Linked DNA regions of Priestia megaterium. The protein of the gene in region 1 interacts with the protein of each later gene in a pairwise test. Links are inferred from orthologs where the notes say so. Each region holds a gene or a part of one and is shown in the gene's direction. Other genes may lie near its edges. The genes, in order: CEQ83_RS01060 and CEQ83_RS19445.

The links.
Region 2: the proteins of CEQ83_RS01060 (region 1) and CEQ83_RS19445 interact in binary tests that used the Bacillus subtilis proteins (3 or more experiments, as listed by UniProt). The link is inferred for Priestia megaterium from one-to-one orthologs.

Annotation. Positions count from the first base shown.
Region 1 is NZ_CP023317.1:190,590-193,998, forward strand. What follows is about bases 28-2,992. They hold CEQ83_RS01060 (anti-sigma regulatory factor), read left to right. Parts: upstream 28-1,291; coding sequence 1,292-1,693; downstream 1,694-2,992. Other genes in these bases: CEQ83_RS01050 (RsbT co-antagonist protein RsbRA), read left to right, coding at 93-929; CEQ83_RS01055 (STAS domain-containing protein), read left to right, coding at 932-1,288; CEQ83_RS01065 (PP2C family protein-serine/threonine phosphatase), read left to right, coding at 1,707-2,717; CEQ83_RS01070 (anti-sigma factor antagonist), read left to right, coding at 2,777-2,992. Outside these bases: more of CEQ83_RS01070, read left to right, coding at 2,993-3,109; anti-sigma B factor RsbW, read left to right, coding at 3,106-3,409. UniProt on the Bacillus subtilis protein: Provides the crucial link between the upstream module (communication of environmental stress) and the downstream module (integration of the environmental signals with signals of energy stress) that compose the signal transduction pathway controlling the sigma-B factor.
Region 2 is NZ_CP023317.1:3,783,669-3,795,818, reverse strand. Bases 4,010-6,903 are described here. They hold CEQ83_RS19445 (serine/threonine protein kinase), read left to right. Parts: upstream 4,010-4,986; coding sequence 4,987-5,820; downstream 5,821-6,903. Other genes in these bases: CEQ83_RS19435 (phosphatase PAP2 family protein), read left to right, coding at 6,813-6,903; CEQ83_RS19440 (sporulation protein), read left to right, coding at 5,807-6,577; CEQ83_RS19450 (hypothetical protein), read left to right, coding at 4,726-4,980; CEQ83_RS19455 (DUF2515 family protein), read right to left, coding at 4,010-4,608. Outside these bases: dat (D-amino-acid transaminase), read right to left, coding at 1-352; CEQ83_RS19480 (acyltransferase family protein), read right to left, coding at 474-1,511; CEQ83_RS19470 (YozE family protein), read left to right, coding at 1,920-2,135; CEQ83_RS19465 (hypothetical protein), read left to right, coding at 2,366-3,052; CEQ83_RS19460 (YozD family protein), read left to right, coding at 3,318-3,488; more of CEQ83_RS19455, read right to left, coding at 3,547-4,009; more of CEQ83_RS19435, read left to right, coding at 6,904-7,439; CEQ83_RS19430 (hypothetical protein), read left to right, coding at 7,686-8,009; CEQ83_RS27250 (hypothetical protein), read right to left, coding at 8,061-8,213; deoD (purine-nucleoside phosphorylase), read left to right, coding at 8,408-9,112; CEQ83_RS19420 (SulP family inorganic anion transporter), read left to right, coding at 9,327-10,775; CEQ83_RS19415 (FtsW/RodA/SpoVE family cell cycle protein), read right to left, coding at 11,021-12,150.

The DNA of each region.
Region 1 (3,409 bases):
ATCAGTAAACGTATATTGTAATAAGAAACGTTTTAAAAATGATAATATATATATAGATATAAATGAGTGTATTGACTCACAAGGAGGACCTCATGAATCAAGATTTATTCAATTATATACAAAATCATAAATCAGAAATTTTTGATCGATGGCTAGTGTTAATGAATGATGTGGAAACAGAGCGGATTAAAAACATTGTATCCGAGCAAGTGTACGTAAATGTAAGCTCTGATTTTGTAAATTTACTTTTGGCAAAAGCATTCCGTGATCAGGAAAATTTTGCAGAGGAACTAGAGGAAGTAGTAGGACGAGTTGTGAGTTTAGGATGGCCTCTTGCTTATTTGACACAGGGTGTACGTAACTTGGGTCATGTAGTGGTTGAAGGGTATGTAAACAGTGAACATGTAAAGGCTGATCAAACTCATTCTGAATTATTCTATCGGTTTGACAAGTGGTTAAGCCCTATTTATAACAAAATAGTAGAACAATACTCCAACTCGTGGGAAAATACAGTTATGTTGCAAAAAGTTGCACTTCAAGAATTGTCTGCTCCATTAATACCGGTATTTGATAAAATTACGGTAATGCCGCTTGTGGGAACAATTGACACCGATCGTGCAAAGAAAATTATGGAAAACTTACTGCAAGGTGTCGTAAAGCACCGATCAGAGGTCGTATTAATAGATATTACCGGAGTACCAGTAGTGGATACGATGGTTGCCCATCATATCATTCAAGCTGCTGAAGCCGTACGTTTGGTTGGAGCCAAGTGTTTGTTAGTAGGAATTCGTCCGGAAATTGCTCAGACTATTGTGAACTTAGGTATTAACTTAAATGAAATTATTACGAAAAACTCATTAAAAAAAGGTGTAGAGTTTGCGTTAGAAATGACTGAGCGGAAAATAGTTGATATAGAATCGGAGGAATAAACGTGAGAATACCCATTTTGAAATTGTACGACTACTTATTGGTATCCATTCAATGGGAGCTGGATGATCAAACGGCTATTCAATTCCAAGAAGATTTGCTAAGTAAAATTCATCAAACTGGAGCAAAAGGAGTGGTAATCGATTTAACTTCAATTGATATGATCGATTCATTCATCGCAAAAGTGTTAGGTGACGTGGTTAGCATGTCTAATTTGATGGGGGCCAGAGTAGTATTAACAGGTATCCAGCCTGCAGTAGCTATTACACTTGTTGAGTTAGGGATTGGCCTAAACGATGTTCTTACTGCACTCGATTTAGAAAAAGGTCTTGAGAAACTCCAATCGGAATTGGGGGATTAGTATATGGAATTCCAATCCAGCGTAAAAATCGTAACAGAATGGGACATCGTAGCGGCACGCCAATTAGGTAGAAATGTGTCGAAAGAGCTAGGGTTTGGAACAGTTGACCAAGCTCGTATTACAACCGCCATTTCTGAATTAGCTCGTAATATTTACCTATATGCGGGTAAGGGTCAAATCTATATTGAGAAATTAAATCGTGGAGGAAAAAACGGTCTTCTTGTCGTAGCAACAGATGAAGGGCCAGGTATCCCCGACGTTCGCAAAGTAATGGAAGATGGATACTCAACATCGGGTGGACTAGGAGCTGGGCTTCCTGGGGTAAAACGATTGATGGATGAGTTTGACATCGAAACAAATGTCGGAGAAGGTACTGAGATTAAAGCAGTTAAGTGGCTCCGGTAGGAGGAAATAGATAATGTCTTTTGATAAAGAGATGAGAGATTTATACAAAGATATTTTGGGGAACTATATCCAAACACAAAATGAACAAATTTTGTATCAAGGACAAAAACTAAGTAGAAAATCTTTAGAGAATGAAATATCGCCAGAAGATATTGTGAGCATTCATAAAGAAGTGATTGAAGAAATTTATTCTGATATTCCAGAAAAAGTGCTGCATTCTCTGGACTTTTTACTTGAGGTAATGATTAGCTACGGTCTTGCTCTTCGTGAGCATCAAACATTAAAAAATAAGCAGCGGGAACTTCGTTCTGAAATCGAAGTTGCCGCTAACGTCCAGCAGACGCTGTTAGGGACAAAGGTTCCGGCTAGTTCAACTTTAGAAATTGGCGCGATTAGCGTACCTGCTAAACAGATGAACGGAGATTATTTTCACTTTGTAGAAGAAGAGCACGGTGGATTAAGTATTGCCATTGCCGATGTGATCGGAAAAGGAATTCCAGCTGCAATGTGTATGTCTATGATCAAGTATGCAATGGACAGCTTACCGGACTCAAGAAAAAATCCAAGTTACGTATTGGAGAACTTGAATAATATTGTAGAGAGAAACGTAGATCCAAGTATGTTTATTACGATGTTCTACGGAAGTTATAATCCCGAGACAAACTTATTTGATTATGCATCTGCAGGGCATGAGCCAGGCTTTTATTATGATGCCAAAGCTGATTCATTTGAAGATTTGGAAGCAAAAGGACTCGTGCTAGGAGTCGATCGCCATGTGAAATATCTTCAGTACGAGCAGCAGCTTTCAAAAGGCGATATGATTGTTCTGTTAACAGATGGTGTAACAGAATGCAGAACTGAAGAAGGATTTATCGAAAGATTGGACATCATAAAATTAATTCAAAAATACATGCATTTGTCTCCTCAAGAAATTGTAGAATCTGTATATAAAGAGCTGGAAAAATTACAGCATTTTCAATTGAGAGATGACTTTACATTGATTATTTTGAAGAGTTTAGTTTAAGTATTCTAAATAAGGGTACAGAAAAGATAGCACAAAATTAGAGGGGGTCTACTAATACGATGAATTTAAAAATAGATATACAAAAGGACGGTCAAGCATATCGTATTAAGCTGGCTGGAGAGATTGACGCATATACAGCACCTAAGCTAAAAGAAAAGTTCATGGAAATTACTGAACATACTGAACCGGAAATTATAGTCGATTTAACCGATGTATCATACATGGATAGTACAGGACTAGGTGTATTTATTGCATTGTTAAAAGCCAATAAGAAAAATAACGGCTCTTTGAAATTTGTTGGTGTATCAGAGCGCATCAAGCGCTTATTTGATATTACGGGCCTCACAGACATTTTAAACGTGAATTCACAAGTAGAAGGTGGCGTAAAATGAAACAGCCTTATGACTTTGTTGAGATGAAGATTCCTGCTAAGCCAGACTATGTAGCGATTATTCGACTGACGCTGTCTGGTGTAGCGAACCGGATGGGTTTTTCTTATGATGAAATTGAAGATATGAAAATTGCTGTGAGTGAGGCATGTACAAATGCCGTACAGCATGCTTACAAGAGTGAAGAAAATGGTGAAGTGAGAGTAGGTTTTGGTTTATTTGATGACCGTTTAGAAATCATGGTGGTCGATAAAGGCGAAAGCTTTAATTTTGAAGAGCTTAAGGAACATATAGGACCTTATG
Region 2 (12,150 bases), 3.6 Mb from region 1 along the record:
GAGGATGGCGTATTGTGAGTGCTAATTGTGCAGGTACATCAGGAAATAAATGATTTCGAGGAGCAATCCCGCGCGTAACTTGAATATAAATATCAGCGTCTTTTAACGTTGATTTTTCCATTCCTTGACGAATGATGTCCTTTAGTTCCTGTCTTGAAACCGGCAGTTCAATAAAGATTGCCTTTGCACTTCTTTCTAAGCGGTCTAAGTGACGTTCAATCGAAAACGGAACTCCTTTGTATACACGAATAAATTCATAAACACCGTCTCCAAACTGGTGACCGCGTTCATCAATTGGAATAACAGCCTCGTTAATATCTCTAAACTCTCCAGCATAATATGCTAATTCCATCTTGAAAAACTCCCTTCCTTTAGATATTAAAACGTTAACATAAAATTCAGCAAAATGAAATTATTTACTTGGTTTCTCTAAAGAAAATGAAAAAAGTCATACTCCTAAAGGAGTATGACTTTTATGAAAACGTACGTTTGAATGCTAATGAAAATTTCTGAATGGCTTTTTTAGGTGTAACAAACTGAACGATGAGCTTGGTACCGGTGATGAACCAATCGACAATACGGCTGCCAAGAAGCATCGTTACTAAAATGGACAGTGCGATTAAGACGATAATACCCCATGATGTTGGCTCTAGACTTTTTGAGAAGTCAGTTGTAAAGAACCATTTTAAAATGAAGCCGTGCAATAAATACACGTATAGTGATCGCTGTCCAATGCTTGTTAAAGCAAAACCGCGCGTTGGAATTAAAGCCATAAAGGCAAAAGATACAAGAAAAGCAATTCCATAGTGAGAAACGCGCATTAAAAATTCGGCCACATTGTCGTACGTGTTCGTTCCATACAGCATATCTGTGTAAGCCGTGTCGTCTAAGAAAGAATAGCTTCCAATTAATGTAACTAGTAATACGATGGATGCAATGATTCGATTTCGCGCTGTCAAAAGATTTGTAAAAGGCTCTTGTCGCTGTGACAAATAGTAGCCTAAAAGGAAAAACGGGAAGAAGACAAACATTCTGCTAATGCTTAGAATTTTATCAAATCCGTCAATATCAATGAAGCCCATTGCAAGTCCAAGCGAAATAGAGACAGTTAAGCTAATCCACATTGGGAATTTTGCAAAGAAAGGAAGCATTAATTTCCAAAAAATTAAGCTCAGTAGAAACCACATTGCCCATCTAGGAACCAAATATTGAAGCGTGTACGTTTCATCTGTATAAAGCACACTATAATAAAGAGTATAGATCGTTTGGAAAGCTAAGTAAGGAAGAGCCACCTTTGTAAATATTTTTTTGTAATATCCTTTTTTATGGAAATTTTTCGAGAAATAACCTGCTAGTAAAATAAAGACAGGCATATGGAAAATAAAGATAAAGTGATAAATGGACAGCATTCCGCTGCTATCTGTTCGGTACGGAGAAATCATGTGCCCAAATACAACTAAAAAAATTAATACGAATTTAGCATTATCAAAGTAAGCATTTCGAGTATTCATAGTATTATTTTTCCTCAACATATGCTGATGTAAACCTCCCACCAACAAGATTTATTTAAATGGCGATTATTGTTAGAATAACCTTTCACTACGGAATTAAAACATGAATTCTTCTTTTTTGCAATTACATAAAGGCTTGAGAAACCTGTCGAATCAACGCTTTTGTTATAAAAACGATGTGTTTTTGTTACAAATGTCTTTTTGAAAAAAGAAAAATATTGATATAACAATATTTATTCGTTACGCTAATAGTGAAATTTGTTTTGCAACTGTAACATGAATTTAATATTTTTTGTCCAGTAAAACACTCATATTGCAGTGTTCGACATCTACATATCACAGAAGAAAGTTGTAGATTTCTTGAAAAAATGATAGAAAAGATACACATACCGCTGGAGGGGGAGTACGATGAAATCCTTTTATCACTATATAATGAAATTCCGATCAAATAAAAAACATGATCGAATGGGAGAGTTTGCGCGAAGTGCTTATGATGATCACAGCTTCCCGAAATCTTCAACAGACTATGACGAACTGAGTTCTTATTTAGAGCTCAACGGACATTATTTATCAAGTATGACCGTATTTGATGAAGCATGGGAGCTTTATCAAAATAATGCGTGAGAAAATAAAAAGAGGCTAGAACAACAGTATTTTAGTTGAAGGAAGATCCGAACGATGAATCGTTCGGATCTTTTTATTTTCCTTAGCCTGTACAATAAGCAGAAAAAAATGATAGAGGGCAATAGATAATAAAGGCTTGGTTCTAAAGATGTTATACTTCCCCTTTTTTAGTTACTGCATATAATATTGTAACTTTTCAGTAGGTGTATGTTTACTAAGGAGGTGCGACGATGGCAGGGAAGAAAAAACCTAAATACGGAATTGGTGAAACAGTCGTTGTAACAATATACGGGACCGTTGGCACTATTACCGATATAAAAGTGATGGATGGGATTTTTGTATACGAAATCAACCATAGTGAAGGTCTTTTTTTAGAAGATACAATTGAGCTTCTAGAAGAATATGAAGGTCAAATATTAGTACAGGAAAGAGTAGAGCTTGAATATAAATTTTTCTTCGGCGATATCGTCCAGGTTTTTAATTATGGAAAAGAGTTATTTAAAATCATTGGTATTCGAACAGAAATATGGCGTTATAAAGAGGATTCATGGGAAGATATTGTCTATGAATTGTCACGTGTAACAGATGGAGAATGGCTTGAGGCTAGTGAAGAAGAACTCATTCTCGTAACTCCTCATGAGGAAACAGAAAATTACGCTCAAAGTGTTGATATGTTGTATTTAGGTAAAGAAATTAAAAAGACGGAGTTGCTACCAAAGATGAAAAAACAAAACGGTTCTGAAAAAGAAGAAGTGAGGTTAACTAAAGAAAAGCATGAGATTATAAACGGTCTTTTAGATGTGTACAATGATTATAAATTTTTGTATGAGCTTTTTGAAGATGAAGAATACGCTGAAGTCATGAACTTAGTGCTGAAACATTTAAAAAAGATAGCAAAATCCGAACAAGGAAAATAGCAGGTAGATGCCTAATAAATAAAAGATAGCCGAGATAGATCATCACATCTCTCTTAGCTATCTTTTATTGTGTATACGGCGATGGTAATGAAAAAAGAATGGGTATAATTACCTTTCTATTTAAACTGCTGAAATTTTAGACATACTATTGCCAAATTGTTCATAAATGTGTATAAGGTAAAACTTCAAGGAGAAGATGGAGTGAACCTATTTTTAAGAAAAATAAGGTACGCTAATCCGTTCAAACGGGATAAGGAGTGATATTGTGAAAGAAATCGAAGTGGTCATTGATACGGAAGAAATTGCGGAGTTCTTTTACAATGAACTAGTCAAGCGAGGCTATGTTCCCGCTGAAGAAGAGCTAGGCGAATTAGCGGATATAACTTTTGATTATCTCATTGATAAATGTATTATTGATGAGCAAGATGAAGAATAAAAAGATAGATACATCTGTAACGACGGGGAAACTCGTCGTTTTGTTTATGAGACAGCGGTTATGAAAAAGGATTAGCAGCTTTTATAGCGGATTGCACTTTTATATGATGCTGAAGGGGAATTTTTTTAACTGAAGAAGCGGGAATAGAGTCAAGAAGAGAAAATATGCTTTCGTCTTCAAACCAATCTTCTTTTCTTAAAAAAAGATGTACGCGGTCTCCCCAGCTCATAGTTAAAGTCGGGCTATAGAGCTTTTTGGAATGAGTTCTGTCATTTGTAAATATATCTGAATTATAATCGCTTCGAGACCCTGTATGAGGGTGTTTAAGGCTAAAGGTATAAATAGCATCATGCAAGTTTGAATAAAAAAGAAGAACGTATAGGGTTTTTCCCACTTCAATCCGTCTTATCACAGACTCAAAATGGTAGACTTTCGTTCCACATAAATCAATTTTATTACCTGAATAATAGGGAAAGACGATTTGAGTCATACCGAGAAAATTTTGAGTGTGAAACTGCCAAGAGTTAAGAACATCACGCTGAAACTCTTTTTTAAAGAGAACATTTTTTTCGATATGATACTGTTCGTTCACAATCAGGGCTATTGATAAGAGCGTTTTGTTTCTGTGCTGCCAAAAGTCATTCCAAACAGCTTTCATAAAAGAAGATATGTGAAAGGCGGGGAGTAAATGAAACAGATTGCTGTTTTGCTCTTTGCTTTTTTCATAGAGTAACAGCTGAGCGTAAGCATCATGAAATATCGCTGAGTTGGAATGTTCTAAAAACAAGAAGTATGCGTGCTGTTTCTCTGATGAAAGCAGGGATTTTATTAAGGTAGTGGAGAGATCTGTCATATAATAGCCGCCGTTTCGTGAAACTAAGTGTGCTAAAAGAGCCCAGTGAATTTCAGGGTGTTTTTGATAATAGTCCAAATAAGCTTGTGTACGTGTAACATTGTTTTGATTAGCTTTTTTTACTTTTCTTCGAATTTCTTTAATCCATTTTACATCTTCTCCAATAAAAGAGAGCGGGAGAATAGCAGGAGGTTTGTGCTGCATCATCTGCTGCAGACGAAGAACATCCTCCAATCTAATGAGGGGATTTGTGTCAGTAGAAGTCATGTTAAGCCTCCTTTGAAACGTTTAACTATTTTAAAAAAGGGTAAGGGACTTTTTGAAACCTTTATAACATTTCGTACGTATAAAGGGTAACAAATGTTAAGAAAAGAGGTTTTCTTTATGTTCAGAAAAATATTTGAATCATTAACTGGATCTAAACATCGCCGCTACAGCAGCAGTGATCGACACTACCGACGTCCACGCCACTACAGCAGCAGTGATCATCATCACAGACGTCCGCGTCACCATAGCAGCAGTAGCGATTATAAACGAAGCAAATATTATGACAGCCACAGTCATTCAAAATATGGTCATCACCATTACAAGCGTAAACGCAAAAGCGGAAGCTTCTTCTCAAGCTTTTTCTCAAGTTGATTTGGAATGAAAAATCGAATGTTCAAACACTTTCATCGCTGGCTAGTTGACCGTCCTTTTAAAAAAGGAACAGTCATTTGTGAGCGCTATGAAATCATAAATGTACTGGGAATGGGGAGCTATGGTATAACATATGTTGCTAGTGACATTGTGCAACAAAAAGAGGTAGTAATAAAGCAGCTCCGCAAAACGAAGCAGCGCACGCCTCAGGGGCTGAAGTCTTTTCATTATGAAGCAAAACTGCTGTCTCAACTAGATCATCCTCAAATTCCTTCGCTGTATGAAGCTGTTGAAATAGATGAAGGGTGTTTTCTAGTGATGGAGTTGATTCAAGGAAAAACGTTTGAAGATTTAATTTTTGAAGAGAAGCGCGTATATACAGAAGAAAAAGCGCTTGACATTTTACTTGATATTCTAAAAGTAGTTTCCGTTATTCATGAGCAAGGAATCGTTCACCGTGATCTTCGTATTCCAAACATTATTGATGTTAACGGGACCATCTATGTTATTGACTTTGGTCTTGCAAGATTTTTGGGAGCTCATGAAGAAACAAGCAGCCTTATAGAAGAACAGCAGTTTATGAGACAAACATCGGTTGCAAGCGATATCTATGCGCTTGGTCATTTTCTTTTATTTTTATTGTATTCTGGTTATGAGCCGACGGATAAACAAGAAAAAAGCTGGGAACAAGAGCTAAGCTTGTCGGCGCCCATTAAAACCATCATTCAAAAAATGCTGAGAGCAGATGAAGCGTATGAAAGTATTAAAAGTTTACAAAAAGACATTTATGACTATATAAATAGTAAGAACTCGGGGAGGGAAAAGCATGGCGCTATTTAATAAAGCGTTAGCCCGCATTGGAATTGGTGCAGCGCGAGTGGATGCTAAGCTTGTCAATGATGAATTTCGTGCTGGTGAAACGATTGAAGGGATTGTTGAAGTGTACGGCGGAAATGTTGAGCAGAAAATTGACAGCATCTATCTGCGTCTATTCACAACCTATGTAAAAGAAAGAGACGATAAAAAATACAAGCAGGACATTGAACTTAATACGTTTAAGATTAACGACCCGTTTACGATCCAACCATCTGAAACCAAGTCTATTCCTTTTACCTTTCAGCTGCCTGATGATACGCCTGTTACATTAGGGAGAACCCGAGTGTGGGTGGCGACGAGCCTCGATATTAAAGATGCGGTTGATCCGTCGGATATTGATCATGTAAAAGTGCTCCCTAACCTTATGGTAACAAGCACAATTGAAGCGATGGAACAGCTTGGCTTTCGCTTGCGCCAAGTCGAGTGCGAAGAAGCTCCTCGCAGGATGAGAAAAAGACTTCCTTTTGTTCAAGAATTTGAATTTGTTCCAAGCGGTGGAGTGTACGCTGGGAAAGTAGATGAAATTGAAATCATCGTGCAGCCGAGCGGCTTACATGACTACGATTTATTTATAGAAGTAGATCGACGGGCCAGAGGGTTTGGGGGGTTTTTATCTGAAATGCTGGATGCAGATGAGTCGCTCGTTCATGTTCATGTTTCTGAAAAAGAAATTCCTCAGTTAAAAAATAGATTAACCAATATTATTTCACGCTATAGCTAACGTGCATAGCTCTCCTTTATTTTTCGTATATTAAAGACAGTAAAAAGAAAGGAGAGAGGTATATGCCGCAATCAAAACAAACGAAAAAAATAAATGCAAAAGAGGAATTTTCGGCTGAATTTGTCGTTCATCAAGCTCCCAAGCCGGAAGACTATATTCAGCCAAAACGTGTGAATAAGTAAAGCATGTAGCACGCTACATGCTTTTTCTTTTAATAGGTTGGAGGAAATAAAAAATGGTAAATCGCACTACAAAATATTCTCTATTTATTGTATCGCTTTTAGCTTTCTTTTTACTCATTTTATTTACGTTTAATACACCTTGGGTGAAACAGCTTGACTTTAATGTACTTCATACCATTGAAGGATGGAGGACGGATACGTTAACACCCATCATCATATTTATAACAACTGTAGGATCTTGGTATGTCACTGCGCCAATATGGTTTGCCATTATAGTATTTCTTCTTTATAAACGAAAAGGATTGCTCGCTTTATATATCACGCTTGTTTTTTGGGGAGTTCGCGCTTTAAATTGGGGATTGAAGGAGATTTTTGCAAGACCAAGACCTGATTGGAGTCAAGTCGTTCCCGCCTCTCACTATAGTTTTCCGAGCGGACATGCCATGAACTCAATGGCGTTTTACAGCGGAGTGCTTTTGTTAATATGGATGTATACAAGAAGCAGGGCTATTAAAACGGCAGCTGCATGCGTAATTGCTATTATTATTTTATTAATTGGATTTAGCCGTTTGTATTTAGGCGTACACTTTTTAACGGATATACTAGCAGGATATTGTGTAGGACTTGCTTGGTCATTAGGAGTCTACCTCCTTTCTAAGCGCCTATATAACCAAAAATAGGAGCAATGGTTACATTTTTTTCGTTAATATTTCATTTTGTTTAAGTAGGTCTATTGATTCATCCATTCAAAAACAACTAATGATAAAATGGGAAACAAATATTTTATGTACATGTTTAATAAGGAGAAACTAGTAATTTCGACAAAAAACGTTTTGATTCGATAAAGGATTTTCGGATTTTATCACTAATTATATAAGAATACATAACGTAAAAGAGTAAATACTTGCTTTTGGGTGGAGGGAAGAATGTTGAGTGTGTGGACCACAATAAAAAAACAATTTAATATTAGCACAGAATATGATGTAACCATTATGCAAACAGAAGAAAAAGGCGAAAAGCGCGGATATAAGCCTGTCCATCGTCTAACGATTACAGCATTCGATCATCAAGACGCTGCAACACAAGTATTTCAGATGTTTAATATTGCTGATAATTTGCCAAAAGATTGTGATGCGAGATTTATTAGCACAGGCGATATTTTGTTAATTGATGAAGGTACTCGAGGGAAGTATTACTACAAGCTATGGACAGACGGATGGCAAAAAGTGAATCGCCTGCATGTACGTTAAACATAAGGTAAAAGCGACCTATCTGGCCGCTTTTTATTTATATGTTGACTCTTAGTAATCACGAGTATGATGACCAGGGCCATTTTTTCGGTTTGTTGCTGAATATTCATCTCCATGGGCTTCATGTTCTGCTATAATTGCTTCTTTTGGAATGTGATTATTCTTTTTAGGCGAATTAATTCGGTTGCGATGTTTTTTCCCCATACATATCACCTCAGCTAAAGTTAGTAAATCCCTTGCGCTATTAGCGTACCCTTATATAAAAAGACATACTACGCCATTTTTTGGGCAGTATGTCTTTTTATTTTTGACGCATAATGTTAGAAGTAAATAGACATGCAAGGGATACAATATGGTATAGTGAAAGCGTAAGATTTTTTACATATAGGAGGTACGAAATGAGCGTACATATTGGGGCAAAACAAGGTGATATTGCAGAAACAATTTTACTTCCAGGTGATCCACTTCGTGCAAAATACATTGCAGAAACGTTTTTAGAAGATGTAACTTGCTATAACGAAGTGCGCGGTATGCTTGGATTTACAGGAACATATAAAGGAAAGCGCGTTTCTGTTCAAGGAACGGGAATGGGTGTACCATCGATTGCTATTTATGTAAATGAACTAATGAATGAATATGGTGTTCAAAACCTAATTCGCGTGGGTACATGCGGAGCAATCCAAAAAGATGTAAAAGTACGTGACGTTATTTTAGCCATGTCTTCGTCAAGTGATTCACAAATGAACCGCGTTAAATTTGGTCCTATTGACTACGCACCGACAGCTAACTTTGATTTATTAAAGCGCGCTTACGATGCAGGTGTTGAAAAAGGCCTTCAGTTAAAAGTAGGAAGTGTATTTACATCTGATCAATTTTACAATGAAGACGGCCAGCTAGAAAAATTAGCAGCTCACGGCGTATTGGCAGTTGAAATGGAAACGACGGCTCTGTATACGCTAGCGGCTAAATACGGCCGTAATGCTTTGTCGGTTTTAACAGTAAGTGATCACATCTTCACTGGTGAAGAAACAACGTCAGAAGAACGTCAAACGACGTTCAACGATATGATTGTTGTTGCGCTTGAAGCAGCAATTAATGAATGAACATAATTTCATTTATTTGCTGAATGGAAGCGAAATGCTGCCGCGTAACAAATAAAAAGACGAGAAGCAATCAAGCTTCTCGTCTTTTTATTTGCGAAAATTAATTGTTTCCAAATAGGAAATTGTATGGTACGATTTGATACGTTAAAAACGGCCTTGATTTTCGTGAAAGTCGAAAATCGTATAAAAAATTCATAAGAGGTGATAAACCATCATGATGGCAAGTATTAAACAGCAGTGGTTTTCAAATGTTCGAGCAGACATTTTGTCAGGGATGACAGTTGCTCTTGCGCTTATTCCAGAAGCCCTTGCTTTTTCCATTATCGCCGGTGTCGATCCTATGGTTGGTCTGTATGCATCTTTTTGTATGGCAATTGTGATTGCTTTTACAGGTGGAAGACCAGCTATGATTTCAGCTGCAACAGGAGCAATGTCTTTATTGATGATTAACTTAGTCAAAGATCATGGCATTGAGTATTTATTTGCAGCTACTGTTTTAACCGGAATTATTCAAATTTTACTTGGTGTTTTGAAAGTAGGAAGGTTTTTATCGTTTCTTCCTCAAACAGTGATGATTGGCTTTGTAAATGCGCTCGGTATTTTGATTTTTACCGCACAGCTTCCGCATTTTGAAGGAGCAAATTGGATGATGTACGCAATGGTAGCCGGAACGCTGCTCATCGTCTACTTATTTCCGCTCATGACCAAGGCAATACCATCTCCGCTTGTTGCGATTGTCTTGATGACGATTGTAGCGATTGTCTTTCATTTAGATTTAAAAACGGTAGGAGATATGGGGAATATTACGCGTTCATTGCCGGTTCTTCACTTTCCAAAGGTTGATTTATCAGTGGAGACACTGCTCATCATTTTACCTTATTCGCTTCCTTTGGCGATTGTAGGCCTACTTGAATCTATGCTAACGGCAACGGTACTGGACGAAATTACAGATACGCCTTCGAATAAAAATAAAGAAGCGCGCGGTCAAGGCATTGCTAATATTGTAACAGGTTTCTTTGGAGGAATGGCTGGCTGTGCCATGATTGGACAATCTATGATTAATGTAAAATCAGGGGGACGTGGAAGGTTATCTACCTTAGTCGCCGGAGTCTTTTTATTGTTCTTAATTATGGTGCTTGGCGATGTTGTTAAACAAATTCCAATGGCTGCTCTTGTAGGCGTTATGTTTATGGTAGCTGCCGGTACATTTGATTGGCAGTCCCTTAAAGACTTAACGAAATATCCGCTATCGGATGCCATTGTAATGGTTGTTACGGTGGTTATCGTATTGTTTACACATAACTTAGCATTAGGAGTAATGGTAGGTATTGTTTTAAGTACGATTGTATTTGGCTGGAAGATGGCTAAAATCAAAACAACTTCACAAAAAGAAGGCAATATGAAGCAATACAGGGTTTCAGGGCAATTATTTTTTGCTACCATCAGTTTCTTTATGGATGAATTTCAGTATGAAACAGACCCAGATACCATCATTATTGATTTTAGTTCTTCTCATATATGGGATCAATCGGCCGTGATCGGCATCTCAAAAATTATCGATAAGTATGAGCGATTGAATAAAAAGGTTATTGTAAAAGGATTAAATGAAGACAGTAAAAAAATCGTTAGGCAGATTGGCTTAACGTCGCTGTCGAACAAGTAAAAAAGGTGTGCAGTAGCACACCTTTTTTACTTGTTTCGTTTTAGTAGCTGTATGAGCCAGGTGGAAAAAGAAGTTGTAGATGAAGGTGCGGATGTCTGTTTTAACAAAATAGCATAGGCTTTGCGACGATATTGGTAATCAAGCATGCATATCTACTCCTTTTAAAACAGATTTTGAAAGCGTTTTCTTTATTGTAGCATGCTTAATAGGGAGATAAAAGAAAAAAGAGAGACCATTGTCTCTCTTTAATCATTTCCAAACATATAGCGTTTGTGATGCCATGAGATTCCAAACATCAGACCCATTGCAAACATGTTCCCCATCAGTGAACTACCTCCATATGAAATAAAAGGAAGTGGAATTCCGGTAATAGGTAAGACTTGAATGGTCATACCGATATTTTGAAATACGTGGAACGTAAGCATTGAAATAACGCCTACACATAAGTAAGAATTGAATTCATTTTTTGTTTCAAGCCCTAGCTTGATCAAGTAATAAACGAGTACGAAGAAAAGACTAATAACAATGCTGGCGCCTATAAAGCCAAACTCTTCTCCAATAACCGCAAAAATAAAGTCGGTCTGTCCTTCTGGCAAATAGACAACTCCATTTCCGATCCCTTTACCGTTTACCATTCCTGACCCAATCGCATCTAACGATTTCTTTAAATGATAGCCCTCTCCGGAACTATACGACTCAGGATCAAGCCAAGAATAAATACGTCCAAATTGGTATTGCTTAACCCCTAAATACTTTTCTAATAAGTTAGGTGCATAAACAACAAGTCCCAAAATAACAGAACCAACCGCTGTAATACCTAAAAATGCAGGCGCGATGATTTTCCAGCTTACGCCTGAAACAAATACAAGTCCAACTGTGATTGCTAAGAACACAAGAGCGGTACCTAAGTCAGGCTGCTGCATGATTAACAATAAAGGTAAAGCAAGTACAGCGCCTAGTTTACCAAGCAGTAAAAAGTCTTCTCTTACTGTTCGGATACGATATTTTTCATTGTGTTTAACAATGACCGTACTCAGTGTGATAATCAAAAACACTTTCATAAACTCTGATGGCTGCAACGAGAAGCCGGGAAGTGTGAACCAACTTTTTGCCCCGTTAATTTCTCTGGCAATACTTGAAGGAGCCACTAGTAAAAGAAGCAATAAAAAGTTCCCAAATCCATAAAAAACCCACGTTAGCTTTTGAAGCTGATCGGAGTCAAAACGCATGACAAATCCTATAATCACCATTCCAATAATATAAAAAACAACTTGTTGCGCTACGAAGTTCTTATCATACTGCCCAATTTTTTCAGCACTATGGATTGCCACAACGCTTACGCAAAACAATAGGAAGATTAGGAAAGCCAAGTTCC